Linked DNA regions of Salipiger sp. CCB-MM3. The protein of the gene in region 3 interacts with the protein of the main gene of each other region in a pairwise test. Links are inferred from orthologs where the notes say so. Each region holds a gene or a part of one and is shown on either strand. Other genes may lie near its edges.

Region 1 (4,290 bases), 1.7 Mb from region 3 along the record:
ACCACGCGGCATGGTTGCGATAAAGTTGTTAAATCTCAGTGAATTGGTGGATGTATGCCAGCGTATGCTTTTTGCCACAAAGCGGCTTTCCCATCGACGTGATCGGGGCTGGCCGGGGGTGCAACTTGCCGCATTCACAGGCAGATGGGCGATTCTTTTTGTCAGATGGCCGGTTGGGCCGCTTGTTATTTCGCGGGGGTCATCCGCGGCCCATGCGGCGGGCCAGATGCTTCTCAAGCTGCACCAGCGCGTCATAGATCAGCACTGCGAACAGCCCGACGATCAGCCCGCCCTGCAGCACAAAGGCGGTGTTGCTGGTCAGCAGCCCGGCGATGATCACCTCGCCGAGGGTCCGCGCCGCCACGGTCGAGCCGATGGTGGCGGTGCCGAGGGCGATGACCACCGACAGGCGGATGCCCGCAAGGATCACCGGCGCGGCCAGCGGCAGTTCGACCCGCAGCAGACGTTGCCGCCGGTCGAGCCCGATGCCGCGCGCCGCCTCCATGGTGGTGGGCGGCAGGGTCGAGAGCCCGGTCATGGCGTTCTCGAAGATCGGCAGCAGCCCATAGAGAAACAGCGCCACCAATGTCGGCCCGGCGCCGAAGCCGAGCGCCGGGACCGCCAGCGCCAGCACCGCGACCGGCGGGAAGGTCTGGCCGACATTGGTGATGGTGCGCGACAATGGGCGGAAGGCCGCGCCCGCGGGGCGGGTGACGAGGATCGCCAGCGTCACCGCCACCAGCGTGGCCGCCAGCGAGGCGGCGGCGACAAGGCCAAGGTGGCTCAGCGAGAGCGACAGCAGCGAGCTGCGGGTGTAGATCACCGGGCCGTTTTCCGGTGCGAAAGGCGCAAAGACCGGCTCGAAGAGGCCGGGCTTCAGCACCAATGCCAGCAGCAGCAGAACGAGCGCCGCGCGCAGGATCAGCCCCGGTTTCACGCGTGCCGCTCCGCACGGGCCCGGATCGCGGCCAGCGTGACCCGGCCCGCGGGCTGGCCCTCACGTTCGACCGGCACCGCCTCGCGCCCGCTCCAGAGGCAGGCCGACAGCGCCTCGCGCAGGCTGGCACCGGCGGGCAGGGGGCTGCCCTCGGCGGGGCCGTCCTCGGCCAGGTCTGCGGCGGGGATCAGCGACAGCAGCCGCATGGGCCGCTCGGCATCGCCCACCATATCGGCGACGAAGCGCGTCGCGGGGCTGGCGACGATCTCATCGGGCGGGCCGTATTGCACCAGCTTGCCGCCATCCATCACCGCGACCCGGTCGCCGAGGCTGATCGCCTCGTCCATGTCGTGGGTCACCAGCATGATCGTCGAGCCGAGCTTGCGCTGTATGTCCTTGAGGTCGGCCTGCGCGCGGGTGCGGATGATCGGATCGAGCGCGCCAAAGGGCTCGTCCATCAGCAGAAGGTCGGGGCGCGAGGCCAGCGCGCGGGCGACGCCGACGCGCTGCTGCTGGCCACCCGAAAGCTCGGCGGGGAAACGCTCGCGGAAGTCGGCGGGCTCCATGCCGAAGAGGGTGAGCAACTCGTCGACCCGCGCGGCGGTTTTGTCCTTGGGCCAGCCCAGCAGATCGGGGACGGCGGCGATGTTGCGCGCGACCGAGTGGTGGGGAAAGAGCCCGTGGCCCTGAATGGCATAGCCGATGCGGCGGCGCAGGATATGGGGTTTGAGCGCGTGGGTGGGCTCGCCATTGATCCGGACCTCGCCAGAGGTGGGCTCGACCAGCCGGTTGATCATCCGCAGCAGCGTGGTCTTGCCCGAGCCGGAGGTGCCGACGATGGCGGTGATCGTGCCGGTCTCGACGGTCATCGAGACGGCATCGACGGCGCGGGTTTCGCCATAGGTCTTGGTGAGCTTGTCGATCTCGATCATGCGGGGCGCTCCGGGGTGCGGCGGGTGAGGTCCACGAGGATGTCCATGACGACGGCAGAGACGAGCGCCATCAGAACCGTGGGCACGGCGCCCAGCAAGATGAGGTCCGTGGCGGTCTGATTGAGGCCCTGAAAGACGAATGTTCCGTAGCCGCCGCCGCCGATCAGCCCGGCGATCACCGCCAGCCCGATGTTCTGCACCAGCACGATGCGCAGCCCGGCGAGGATCACCGGCATGCCGAGCGGCAGTTCGACCTTCCACAGACGCTGGGCCGGGGTCATGCCCATGCCGCGCGCTGCCTCGGTGGCGGCGGGTGGCGCGGCGTCGAGCCCGGCGACGGTGTTCGAGACCACCGGCAGCAGCGAATAGAGCACCAGCGCAAGAAACGCCGGGGCAAAGCCGATGCCCGCGATGCCGAGCGCCTGCGCGGCGGGAAAGCTGCTGCCGACCCATCCGAGGATCGGGATCATGATGCCGAACATGGCAAGCGAGGGGATGGTTTGCAGGAAGCTCAGCACCGGCAGCGTCGCGCCGCGCAGGCCGGGGCGGCGATGGCACAGGATGCCGAGCGGAAAGCCGGTGGCGGCTGCGGCGGCCAGCGAACCAAAGGCAAGGCCGGTGTGGCGGAGGGTGGCGGAGCGGAAGGCATCGCGGCGGCTGGCGTATTCCTGCGCGATCGACAGATCCGACAGCATGCCGGACCAGAGCACGGCGGCGAGGGCCGCCAGCAGCAAGATCAGCAGCCCGGCGCGGGCTTTGGGGCCGGGCTTCATCTGCGCCAGCGCGTCGGCCATCAGCAGCATGAGCGTCAGCAGCAAGCACCAGAACCCGGCGGCGGGCGAGACGCGGGCCAGATCTCCGGCATCGACCAGCAGCGCGCCAGCGCCGGTCGCCAGTAGCCAAAGCAGCCCGGCAAGGCCAAGCAGGCTACCGCCGAAGCGGCGCAGCGGGGCAGAGGCGGGAATGCCGAGCGCGAGACCGGCGGCCATCGCCAGCAGGCCGGGGAGCACATGCGAGAGCGGCGCGCTGTCCCAAAGCATCACGCCATCGCCCGCGACGATGCGGTTGGCGCGCAGGGTCAGGAAGGGCAGGGCCAACGCGGCCAGACCCATCCCGGCAAAGAGCACGCCGGGCGGAGACAGGCCCCGCCCGGCATCAGACATCTGCACGCTGCGACCGAGGATCAGTCCAGCACCCCGGTTTGCGTGAGATAGTCACGCGCAACGGCCTCGGCAGGCTCGCCGCCGACCTGAATGCGGCCGTTGAGCTCTTGCAGGGTTTCCATGTCGAGCCCTTCGAAGATCGGGTTCAGTACGTCGGGGATCGAGGGATATTCCTCGAGCACGGCGTCCCGCACGATGGGCGTGGGCTCATAGACCGGCTGCACGCCCTTGTCGTCTTCCATTACCTTGAGGCCGGTGGCGCCGACGCCGCCATCGGTGCCGTAGACCATCGCGGCATTCACGCCCGAGGTGCCGCGCGCGGCGGCCTGGATGGTGGCAGCGGTGTCGCCGCCCGACAGGATCACCGTCTGATCCTCGGACAGCTCGAAGCCATAGGTCGTCTGCATTGCAGGCAGAACGGCGGGGGAGGAGACGAACTCGGTGGAGGCGGCCAGCTTCACCTCGCCGCCATCCGCGATCCAAGCGCCGAAGTCGGACATGGTCGAGAGGTTGTTTTCCTCGGCGACCGGGCCGGTGACCGCGATGGCCCAAGTGTTGTTGGCGGGGGCAGAGCTGAGCCAGGTGATGCCATTCTCGGCATCGAGTTCCTTGGCGCGGGCGTGGGCTTTGTCTGCATCCTTCCAGACATCGCTGTCGGCCTCGTTGAAGAAGAAGGCGGCGTTGCCGGTGTACTCGGGGTAGATGTCGATCTGATCGGCGAGGATCGCCTCGCGCACCACTTGGGTGCCGCCCAGTTGCAGGCGCCGCTCGACCGGCAGGCCCGCGTCCTCGAGCGCGAGGGCGATGACATTGCCGAGCAGCCCGCCCTCGGTGTCGATCTTCGAAGAGACTGTGATATCGGCCTGTGCGGCACCTGCCAGAGCGGCGAGTGCGGCGGCAAGGCTGGTGGCGGTGAGAAATTTGTGGGTCAGCATGGCGCTTCCGGCTCCCTTTCCGTGGCGTCCCGTCGAGTATGACAGAGTTCTGCACAGAAACTAGGCGGCGAAGGCGGCGGGCCAAGGTGCGCGGCGAAATTGCTGCGCGGGGTAGGGTTTGGCGGGCTGAATTGGGTCGTTGGGCGCGGGGGCAGGCTCGGTTTTTGAGGATCGCGTTTTCAGGCGTCGCTGTCCGCGGGAGGCAGCGGCTCGTGCAGCGCCTCGAAGGCGAGGCCGCTGGCAACAAGGCAGGTGACGCCATCGGTGCCGGTGACCGTGATCGTCCAGCTGCCGGTTTCATCCGAGGCGAAAAGCTCCATCAC
Region 2 (4,265 bases), 2.1 Mb from region 3 along the record:
GCAGAATAAGTCGGGGGCTCCGCCCCCGGGCCCCCGGGATATTTCCGCCAAGAGGAAGGGCGGGCGCGGCGCGGTGACGCAATTTGATTTGGAACAGTTCTCTTGCGGCTTTAAGATGCCATATAGGGAGAATGGCATACGTGCTGAGGAGTAGAAGATGGGTCTCAAATCGCTGAAGAAGCAGCGGCGCATCCAGATCGTCGCACTGGCAGCGGTGGCGCTGGTCGTCTCGACCGCGCTGATCGGCTACGCCATGCGCGACGGGATCAACTTCTTCCGCTCGCCGAGCCAGATTGTCGAAGCGCCGCCCTCGCCGAATGAGACCTTCCGCATCGGCGGGCTGGTCGAAGAGGGCTCGCTGGTGCGCGGTCAGGGCCATGAGATCAGCTTCTCGGTGACCGATGGCGGTGCCTCGGTGCCGGTGGTGTTTGCCGGGGTGCTGCCCGATCTCTTCGACGAGAACCAAGGCATGGTCGGCACCGGGCGCTATGTGGATGGCGTGTTCCAGGCGACCGAGATCCTCGCCAAGCACGACGAGACCTATATGCCCAAGGAAGTGATCGACGCGCTGAAAGAGCAGGGCGTCTATGAGGCACCGACGCCCGAAAGCTGAGCGTGGCGCGAGGCTCGGTGATTTCGAAAAGGCGCTCCCCTTGGGGCGCCTTTTGCGTTCTGGCGTGGCGAGGCAAGGGCTGTTCAGAGTTTGGTAATCGAATTGCCGCCGTCGGCCAGCATGGCGCTGCCGGTTACGAAGGAAGCGTCGTCTGAGAGCAGGAACAGCGCCGCGCGGGCGATCTCGGCGGGGGTGGCCATGCGTTTGAGCGCATGCATGGTGGCGACGGTCTCATGGAAGGCACGGTCCTCGCCCGCCATCTCGGTCATCGTGCCGCCGGGCAGCAGGGCGTTGACGCGGATGTTTTGCGGCCCGAGCTCAGTGGCGAGCGCCTGCGTCATGCCGATAAGCCCCGCCTTTGACGCAGCATAGGCGGCCATGCCGGGCAGGCCGATCGTGTGGCCGACGAAAGAGGAGGTGAAGACCAGCGCGCCGCCGCCGCGCATCTGCAGCGCGGGGATCTGCGCTTTGGCCGCGTGAAAGCCGCTGGTGAGATTGGTCTCGATCACCTCGCGCCAGGTGTCTTCCGTCATCTCGGCCAGTGGTCCGAGCGCGCCGGTGATCCCGGCGTTGTTGAACGCGCCGTCGAGCCCGCCGAAACGGCTTTGCGCCAGCGCCACCAGTTCGGCGGCATAGGCGGCGCTGCGCACGTCGCCCGGCGCGTAGGCGGCAGCGCCTCCGGCGTTGGCGATCTCTTCGGCGAGGGCCGCGAGCCGCTCGGCGCGCCGTGCGCCCAGCACCACATTGGCGCCTGCCGCGGCGCAGAGCCGTGCGGTTTCGGCGCCGATGCCGCTGCTGGCGCCGGTGATGAGGATGGTTTTTCCGTGCAAGCGCATGTCGCCCTCCGTTTCAGGATGGGCATAGGGATAGCCTGCAGCGGCGCGAGGGGCCGACCCGGTTCCTGCGCAAAGCGTCGCGGATCTGCGGATGCCGCTCGCTCAGGGCGCTGGCTCAAGGTCGCTAGTTCAGGGCGGGCGTTCGTAGAAGCACAAATGCGGCAGCGCCGCCTCGGGCACCGGCTGGTAGGGGCCGCGTTCGGCAAAGCCGAGCCGTGCGTAGAGCCGCCGCGCCGCGCTCAGCGTCTTCATCGTGTCGAGGCGAAGCAGGGGCACGCCCTTGGCGCGGGCGCGGGCGGCCAAGTCTTCCATCAGCCGCTGTGCCAGCCCGTAGCCGCGCGCGGCGGGGGCGACATAGACGCGCTTGATCTCGAGGCTGCCATCAGGCAGCGGCTGGCTCATGGCGCAGCCCACCGGCGCGCCGCCGAGTGTGGCCAGCAGCACGGCGTCATGCTTGCCGGGCAGCGCGTCCAGCAGGTCGGTATAGGCGGGGTCGGGGTAGAAGAGGCTCACCAGCGCCGGGGCGGCGGGGTGATGCGCGCGCAGGTCTTCGCGATAGGCGAGACACAGGCTGCGCACGGCGGCGAAATCCTCGGGATCCGCCGCCGCGCGAATGTCGATCGTGCTCAAGCGAGCGCCCGCGCTCAGCCGTTGGCTTCGCGGATCTTGTCGGCGGCGTCCTTGTCGTAGGTCACACCGCTTTGCTCGAAGAGGCTGTCGAGTTCGCCCGAGAGGGTCATCTCGGTGATGATGTCGCAGCCGCCGACGAACTCGCCCTTCACGTAAAGCTGGGGGATCGTCGGCCAGTCCGAGTAATCCTTGATGCCCTGACGGATCGCGTCATCGGCCAGCACGTTCACGTCGAGATACTCGACGCCCATGTAGTTGAGCACACCCGCCACGCGGCTGGAAAAGCCGCACTGGGGCATGGTCTTGGTGCCCTTCATGTAGAGCACCACGGCGTTGGCTTTCACCGTCTCTTCGATCTGGGTGGTCGCTTCGGTCGTCATCTCTGTCTCCTGTCTGCGCGCGCCAAGGTGCTGCGGCACGGGCACGCGGCGTGGAATGGTTTAGTCCGGGGCTTTGGTGGTGAGCGCCAGCGCGTGCAACTCGCCATGGTTGCCGTCCATCTTGCCCTTCAGCGCGGCATAGACGGCGCGTTGCTGCTGCACGCGGTTCTGGCCGCGGAAGCTTTCGTCGATGACCTCGGCGGCGTAGTGATTGCCGTCGCCTGCAAGGTCGGTGATGGTGACTTTGGCCTCGGGAAAGGCGGCGCGGATGAGCTGCTCGATCTCCGTCGCTTCGATTGCCATGTGGGCGGACTCCGCTGTCTGACTGTTCTACTCAGATGTAAGACGGGCGCCGCGCGGGTGCAAGCACGGCCCGTCGCTTGGCACGGCGCCGGAAGCGCCGTGTTTCAAAGGGACTGCGTTTTGCTCAGAGCGCCAGCTCGACCCAGACCGGCACGTGGTCCGAGGGCTTGTCGCGGCCACGGATGTCACGGTCGATGCCGCAGTCAAGCATCAGGTCGGCGCAGGCGGGGGTCATCAGCACATGGTCGATGCGGATGCCGTTGTTCCGTTGCCATGCGCCCGCCTGATAGTCCCAGAAGGAGTAATGCCCCGGCCCCTGCACGCGGGCGCGGAACGCCTCGGTGAAGCCGAGGTTGAGAATGCGGCGGAAGGCGTCGCGGCTCTGCTGCAGATAAAGCGCGTCCTTCTCCCAGGCCTGCGGTTTGGCGGCATCCTCGGCCTGCGGGATGATGTTGTAATCGCCCGCCATCAGGGCGGGGGTCTCATCGGCCAGAAGCTGCTCTGCGCGGGCGTGGAGCCGGTCCATCCAGTCCAGCTTATAGCCGTATTTGCCGTCCCGGATCGGCTGGCCCTCGGCGTCGAACTCCACCGGGTTGCCGTTGGGCAGGTAGAGCCCGCAAAGCCGCACGGCCTCTTTCTCGCCAACCACAGTGGCCTCGATCCAGCGCGCCTGTTCGTCGCTGTCATCGCCCGGCAGGCCGCGGCGCACATCCTCGAGCGGGTGCTTCGAGAGGATCGCGACGCCGTTGAAGCCCTTCTGACCGTGGGTCTCGACGTTGTAGCCGCGCTCTTCGATCAACTCGCGCGGGAAGGCCTCGTCGACCGATTTGATCTCCTGCAGCAGCGCGACATCGGGCTGAGCCTCGTCGAGCCAGTCGGTCAGCGCGCCGATGCGTGCCTTGATGCCGTTGATGTTGAAGGTGGCGATCTTCATCTGGGGCCCTCCGGAAGTTGCGCAACCTATCGCTCAAAGCCGACTCGGGGACAAGGGCGAGGGGGCTGATTCCATCAGATTCGCCCTCGCAGCGAATCGAATTTCCGGGTTTTCATTACGCAAGGGAAAGCATCCCCAGAAAAATTATTTCTGTGGGCAAGTCGTATTGTTACGAAAAGCAGTGTCACTAGCGTCGATTGTTTCTGTGAGCAACTCCGGTATAATTCAACCCTGACAAGAAACTATATTGCCCGAAGCAAGTTTCCCGGGAAACCCTGAAGCACGATTTCAGTGCGTATCCAACCAGGGAGTTTTCCATGACCGCTCTGCAAAAGACTTTTGTTGCCCCCGAAACCCATGTTTCCAATGAGGCCGACCTCTTCTCGGGTGAGGGCTGCGCGCTCTTCACCTCCGGCGCGGCGCCGATGGCGCAGGCCGACGCCCTGAGCGGCGAAGGGCTCGAGATGTTCACCTCCGGTGCCAGCCCGGTGCGGGCCGAGCTTGCGGCGGGCGAGGGCGTTGCGCTCTTCACCTCCGGCGCAGCGCCGCAGATGTCCGAGACCGCCACC
Region 3 (4,227 bases):
CGTGGCGCTTTTGGCGGCATCGCAGCCGCTGGCCGACGGGTTTCCGGGGGCCGTGGCCGCCTTCGTCGTCGCGGGCGGGCTGATCGCGCTCGCCGGGCTCTGGCCCGCGCTGGCGCGGCTGGTGACCTCGGTTCCCACCGCGCTGGCGCAGGCGATGCTTGCCGGTGTTCTGGCGGGGCTCTGTATGGCCCCCTTCCGCGCGCTGGTGGATGCGCCCGAGGTGGCGCTGCCGATCTTGCTCAGCTGGTTCCTCGTCGGTCGCATCAAGCGCATCCTTGCCGTGCCTGCCGCCGTGCTGGCCGCGCTTGGCGTGACCCTTTGGGCGCATGACTTCTCGCTGCCGATGAGCGGGCCGTGGCTGAGCCATCCGGTCTGGGTCACCCCGGTGTTCTCGCTCGAGGCGGTGCTCGGCCTTGGCCTGCCGCTTTTCATCGTCACCATGGCCACGCAGAACATTCCGGCAGTCGCGGTGCTACGCAGCTTTGGCTACACGCCGCCGCCGGGTCCGCTGCTGGCGGGCGTTGGTGGCATCTCGCTGCTGACTGCGCCTTTCGGCAACCCCGCCACCTGCCTCGCGGCGATCACCGCCAGCATGTGCTCGAACGCCGACAGCCACCCCGACCCCGCGCGGCGCTACTGGTCGGCGGTGATGGCGGGCGTGTTCTATGCCATCTTCGGCCTCTTCGCGGTGGCGGTCACCGCCGTGGCCGCGCTTGCCCCCGCCATGACGCTGCAGGTGCTGGCGGGCGTCGCGCTGCTGCCGGTCTTTGCCGCCTCGGCGCAAGGCGCGCTGCAGGCCGAGGAAAGCCGCGAGGCCGCCGCAGTGACCTTCCTTGCCACCGCATCGGGGATCACCCTCTGGGGGCTTGGCGCGGCGGTCTGGGGGCTAGTGCTGGGCGGCATCGTGCTGGCGGTTCGCCTGCCGAAACGGCGCTAACAGGATGCCTGCGAGAGCCAGCTACAGCCCTGAGTTGCAAATGACTTTTCCCTCTGGTCAGGGCGTTTGGCCGCTCTAGCTGGATTGGATGTTGGTGGTCCGTGAGCCGCCTTCTCCGTTCCCAGCATTTATCGGGGTTGCGGGATCAAATTATTCGTTTCGGGCTTTTTCAACCCGAGTTTCATGACGCCGCCGGGATGCAGGGCAACCTGCTCCCGGCAATTTTTTTGCCGCCGCCGCGGCAAGCCCCCGGCCCCCAACGCCGCCTCGAACAAATCCCACTGGCCTTTACTTGCAGGCCCGCGCGCCTTACCCCTTGAGTGACATTGGTTAACGTTTGTTCAGAGGGATCGAGCCGAGATGAAGACCCACGAATACAAGGTGATCCCGGCCCCCACCAAGGGTGAGAAAGCCAAGGCCATCAAGGGCGCCGAGGCGAAGTTTGCCGCGGCCATGAGCCGGCTGCTCAACGAGATGGCCGAGCAGGGCTGGGACTACATCCGCGCCGACACCCTGCCGAGCGAAGAGCGCAGCGGCCTGACGTCAAGCCAGACCGTCTGGCGCACAGTGCTGGTGTTCTCACGCCCGGTTCCGGCAGCGCCGCAAAGCGTCGCCGTTCAGCACGAGGCTGCGCCAGATGCTGCGCCGGTTGCTGGGAGTGGCGGCCCGGTGGTGACCCCCATCACGCCCCCCGCTACGGCAGTCGAGAAGCTGACGCCGGTGCCCGGCAACGACGACCGCGACCCCGACCGCGCCAGCTAAAGCCGCGTCAGCCCTGCAGATCCAGCGACAGCGCATGGATCGCCGCCACGAGGTCCTCGCCAAGCGCGGCATGCACGGCGCGGTGGCGCTGGATGCGCGTCATTCCGCCGAGTTCGGCAGCCCGCATCCGCACGTGGAAATGGCTTTCACCGCCCTCTTGATAGCCACTATGACCCACGTGTTTCTGGCTTTCGTCCAGGACCTCCAGCTCGGCCGGATCGAACGCATCCTGCAACCGGCTCTCGATCAGTTTCGCTCGCGACATTTTTGGCTCCTGCCTCTTCAAGTTCGGTCAGGATTGTCTAAACTCCCTCGTCCGAGTCGAAAAGGTGAGACCATGAGCAGACCCGACCCCTTCGGTTTCGACATGTCGATTAAGTCGGCCAAGAAGAAGAACCCGCGTGGCCGGCGTGGCATGACCGGCGAACAGGAAACCTCCACCCGCGTGTGCGAACACGAGGGCTGTCAGGAGCCGGGCAAGTTCCGCGCTCCGAAGGCACCGGACGTGCTTGATGAATTCTACTGGTTCTGCAAGGACCACGTGCGCGAGTACAATCAGAAATGGTCGTTCTTCGACGGCAAGACCGAAGCCGAGATGAACGCGCAGCAGAGCGCCGACAAGGTGTGGGAGCGCAGGACCAAGGATTACCGCGACCCCGAGCAACGCGCATGGGCGCGGCTTGGCATTGAGGACGCGCATCAGGTGCTGGGCGACAACGCCACCCGCAACCCCGGCCGCAAGGCTCCGGGCGGTGGCCGCCGTCTGCCCCCGACCGAGAAGCGCGCGCTGGAGATCCTCGAGGTTGAGACCGCCGAGACCAAGGCCGAAGTGCGCAAGGCGTACAAGAAGCTGATCAAAGTGCTGCACCCCGACATGAACGGCGGCGACCGCTCTCAGGAAGAGCAGCTGCAGGAAGTCGTCTGGGCGTGGGACCAGATCAAGGAAAGCCGCAACTTCAAGTAAGGCCGCGGCAGTTTCCCAGAACAACACCCTTCGAAGCCTGCTTCGGGGGGTGTTTTTCTTTGGTCTAGGCGCCTTCAGAACATGCAGATTGCCGTAGCGGAAAGTTTTAACAACTTATTGGTGTGTTTCATTTGACAATAATCTTAGAGTTGTGTCACGTTTCAGGTGTCAGCGGAATTGCGACGCTGGCACATGTGGCCCGAGCTCCCTGTCGTGGGCACACACGTACCACCAAAGGGCCTGCATGCCCCTCCCCCGGTCGTGCAGGCCCACTCCTCTCTCGCGATCCCTTCAACCAGCGCGGAAGCGCAGCGCGATGCCGTTGATGCAGTGGCGCTTGCCCGTCGGCGGCGGCCCGTCATCGAACACATGGCCCAGATGCGAGCCGCAGCGACTGCAGTGGCATTCGGTGCGCGTCATGAAAAGCGAGCGGTCGCGCTGGGTGCCGATCGCTCCGGGCAGCGCCTCATAGAAGCTGGGCCAGCCGGTGCCGCTGTTGAATTTGGTCGTGGAACTGTAGAGCGGCAGATCGCAGCCCTTGCACAGATAGGTGCCCGCCCGCCGTTCGTTGTTCAGCGGCGAGCTATAGGCCCGCTCGGTCCCGGCCTCGCGCATGACCCGGTATTCCGCATCGCTGAGCCGCGCGCGCCAAGCCTCCGCGCTGCGCGACACCTCAAAGCCCGCGCCAGCGCGCCCCGCCTGCCCGACGCCCAAGACGGCGGCGAGCACAGCCAGAAATCCCCTGCGTCGCATAGGTCTCCTCCTCCTTCTCCTCCTGCCCCGAAACATGCGCTCCCGGCCTGACCAGGGTCAAGCCGGGAGCAACGCGCCGCCGGGGAGGCGGATACGGAAACGTAGATACTCACACAATTCCGCTCCGCGGCAGCGCGGCCCCCGCCCGGCCGCCCCGCTTTCGCGGTGGGGCTGGCAACCGAACGGGATCTCTTTACATCGCCGGCAGAAGCACCCGGTCGATGACGTGGATGACGCCGTTGGACTGGCGCACATCCGCGATTGTGACATTGGCGGTCCGGCCCTGCTCGTCGGTCAGGGTGATCGTGCCGCCCTCCATCTTGGCCTGCAGCGTGCAGCCGCCCACTGTGGGCACCGGATGCATGCCGCCGTCATCGGCGATCATCCCGGCGATCGCGTCGGACAGAGCGTTGGTGGCGACCACATGGCACGTCAGGATCTTCGCCAGTTGCTCTTTGTGCTGATCCATCATCAGCTGCGACAGGCTCTCGTCCGAGATCTTGTCGAAAGCCGCGTCGGTCGGCGCGAAGACGGTGAACGGCCCCGCGGAATTAAGCGTGTCGACCAGTCCGGCCTGTTTCACCGCGGCCACCAGCGTTTCATGATCCGCCGAGTTGACCGCGTTCTCGACAATCGTCTTGTCGGGATACATGGCGGCGCCGCCGACCATCGGGTTCTCGGCGGCGACCGCAGCCCCCGCCAGCGGCAGGGCAATCAGTGCGGCTGCAAAAATTTTACTCGTCATCTCTTTTCTCCTCCTCAAGCCCCTGAATGTCGGGGTCGGAAGAAGCCACGCAGCAATGCGCGCAAG

What was found.
Region 1: the proteins of AYJ57_RS12720 (region 3) and AYJ57_RS04560 interact in binary tests that used the Escherichia coli proteins (3 or more experiments, as listed by UniProt). The link is inferred for Salipiger sp. CCB-MM3 from one-to-one orthologs.
Region 2: the proteins of AYJ57_RS12720 (region 3) and grxD interact in binary tests that used the Escherichia coli proteins (3 or more experiments, as listed by UniProt). The link is inferred for Salipiger sp. CCB-MM3 from one-to-one orthologs.

Annotation. Positions count from the first base shown.
Region 1 is NZ_CP014595.1:930,985-935,274, reverse strand. What follows is about bases 950-3,807. They hold AYJ57_RS04560 (ABC transporter permease), read right to left. Parts: upstream 3,033-3,807; coding sequence 1,866-3,032; downstream 950-1,865. Other genes in these bases: osmF (glycine betaine ABC transporter substrate-binding protein OsmF), read right to left, coding at 3,053-3,807; AYJ57_RS04565 (ABC transporter ATP-binding protein), read right to left, coding at 950-1,869. In the rest of the region: AYJ57_RS04570 (ABC transporter permease), read right to left, coding at 200-937; more of AYJ57_RS04565, read right to left, coding at 934-949; more of osmF, read right to left, coding at 3,808-3,967; AYJ57_RS04550 (hypothetical protein), read right to left, coding at 4,147-4,290.
Region 2 is NZ_CP014595.1:498,311-502,575, reverse strand. The notes cover bases 777-3,609. They hold grxD (Grx4 family monothiol glutaredoxin), read right to left. Parts: upstream 2,460-3,609; coding sequence 2,094-2,459; downstream 777-2,093. Other genes in these bases: xth (exodeoxyribonuclease III), read right to left, coding at 2,887-3,609; AYJ57_RS02410 (BolA/IbaG family iron-sulfur metabolism protein), read right to left, coding at 2,520-2,762; AYJ57_RS26310 (GNAT family N-acetyltransferase), read right to left, coding at 1,579-2,079; AYJ57_RS02425 (SDR family oxidoreductase), read right to left, coding at 777-1,449. Also shown: cytochrome c maturation protein CcmE, read left to right, coding at 158-613; more of AYJ57_RS02425, read right to left, coding at 697-776; more of xth, read right to left, coding at 3,610-3,696; AYJ57_RS02400 (DUF6749 family protein), read left to right, coding at 4,014-4,265. UniProt on the Escherichia coli protein: Monothiol glutaredoxin involved in the biogenesis of iron-sulfur clusters.
Region 3 is NZ_CP014595.1:2,643,728-2,647,954, reverse strand. What follows is about bases 336-3,130. They hold AYJ57_RS12720 (BolA family protein), read right to left. Parts: upstream 1,965-3,130; coding sequence 1,707-1,964; downstream 336-1,706. Other genes in these bases: msrB (peptide-methionine (R)-S-oxide reductase MsrB), read right to left, coding at 2,955-3,130; AYJ57_RS12715 (DnaJ domain-containing protein), read left to right, coding at 2,037-2,663; AYJ57_RS12725 (DUF4177 domain-containing protein), read left to right, coding at 1,298-1,699; AYJ57_RS12730 (benzoate/H(+) symporter BenE family transporter), read left to right, coding at 336-937. Also shown: more of AYJ57_RS12730, read left to right, coding at 1-335; more of msrB, read right to left, coding at 3,131-3,416; AYJ57_RS12705 (fasciclin domain-containing protein), read right to left, coding at 3,610-4,161. UniProt on the Escherichia coli protein: Transcriptional regulator that plays an important role in general stress response. Has many effects on cell morphology, cell growth and cell division. Acts by regulating the transcription of many genes, including dacA (PBP-5), dacC (PBP-6), ampC and mreB.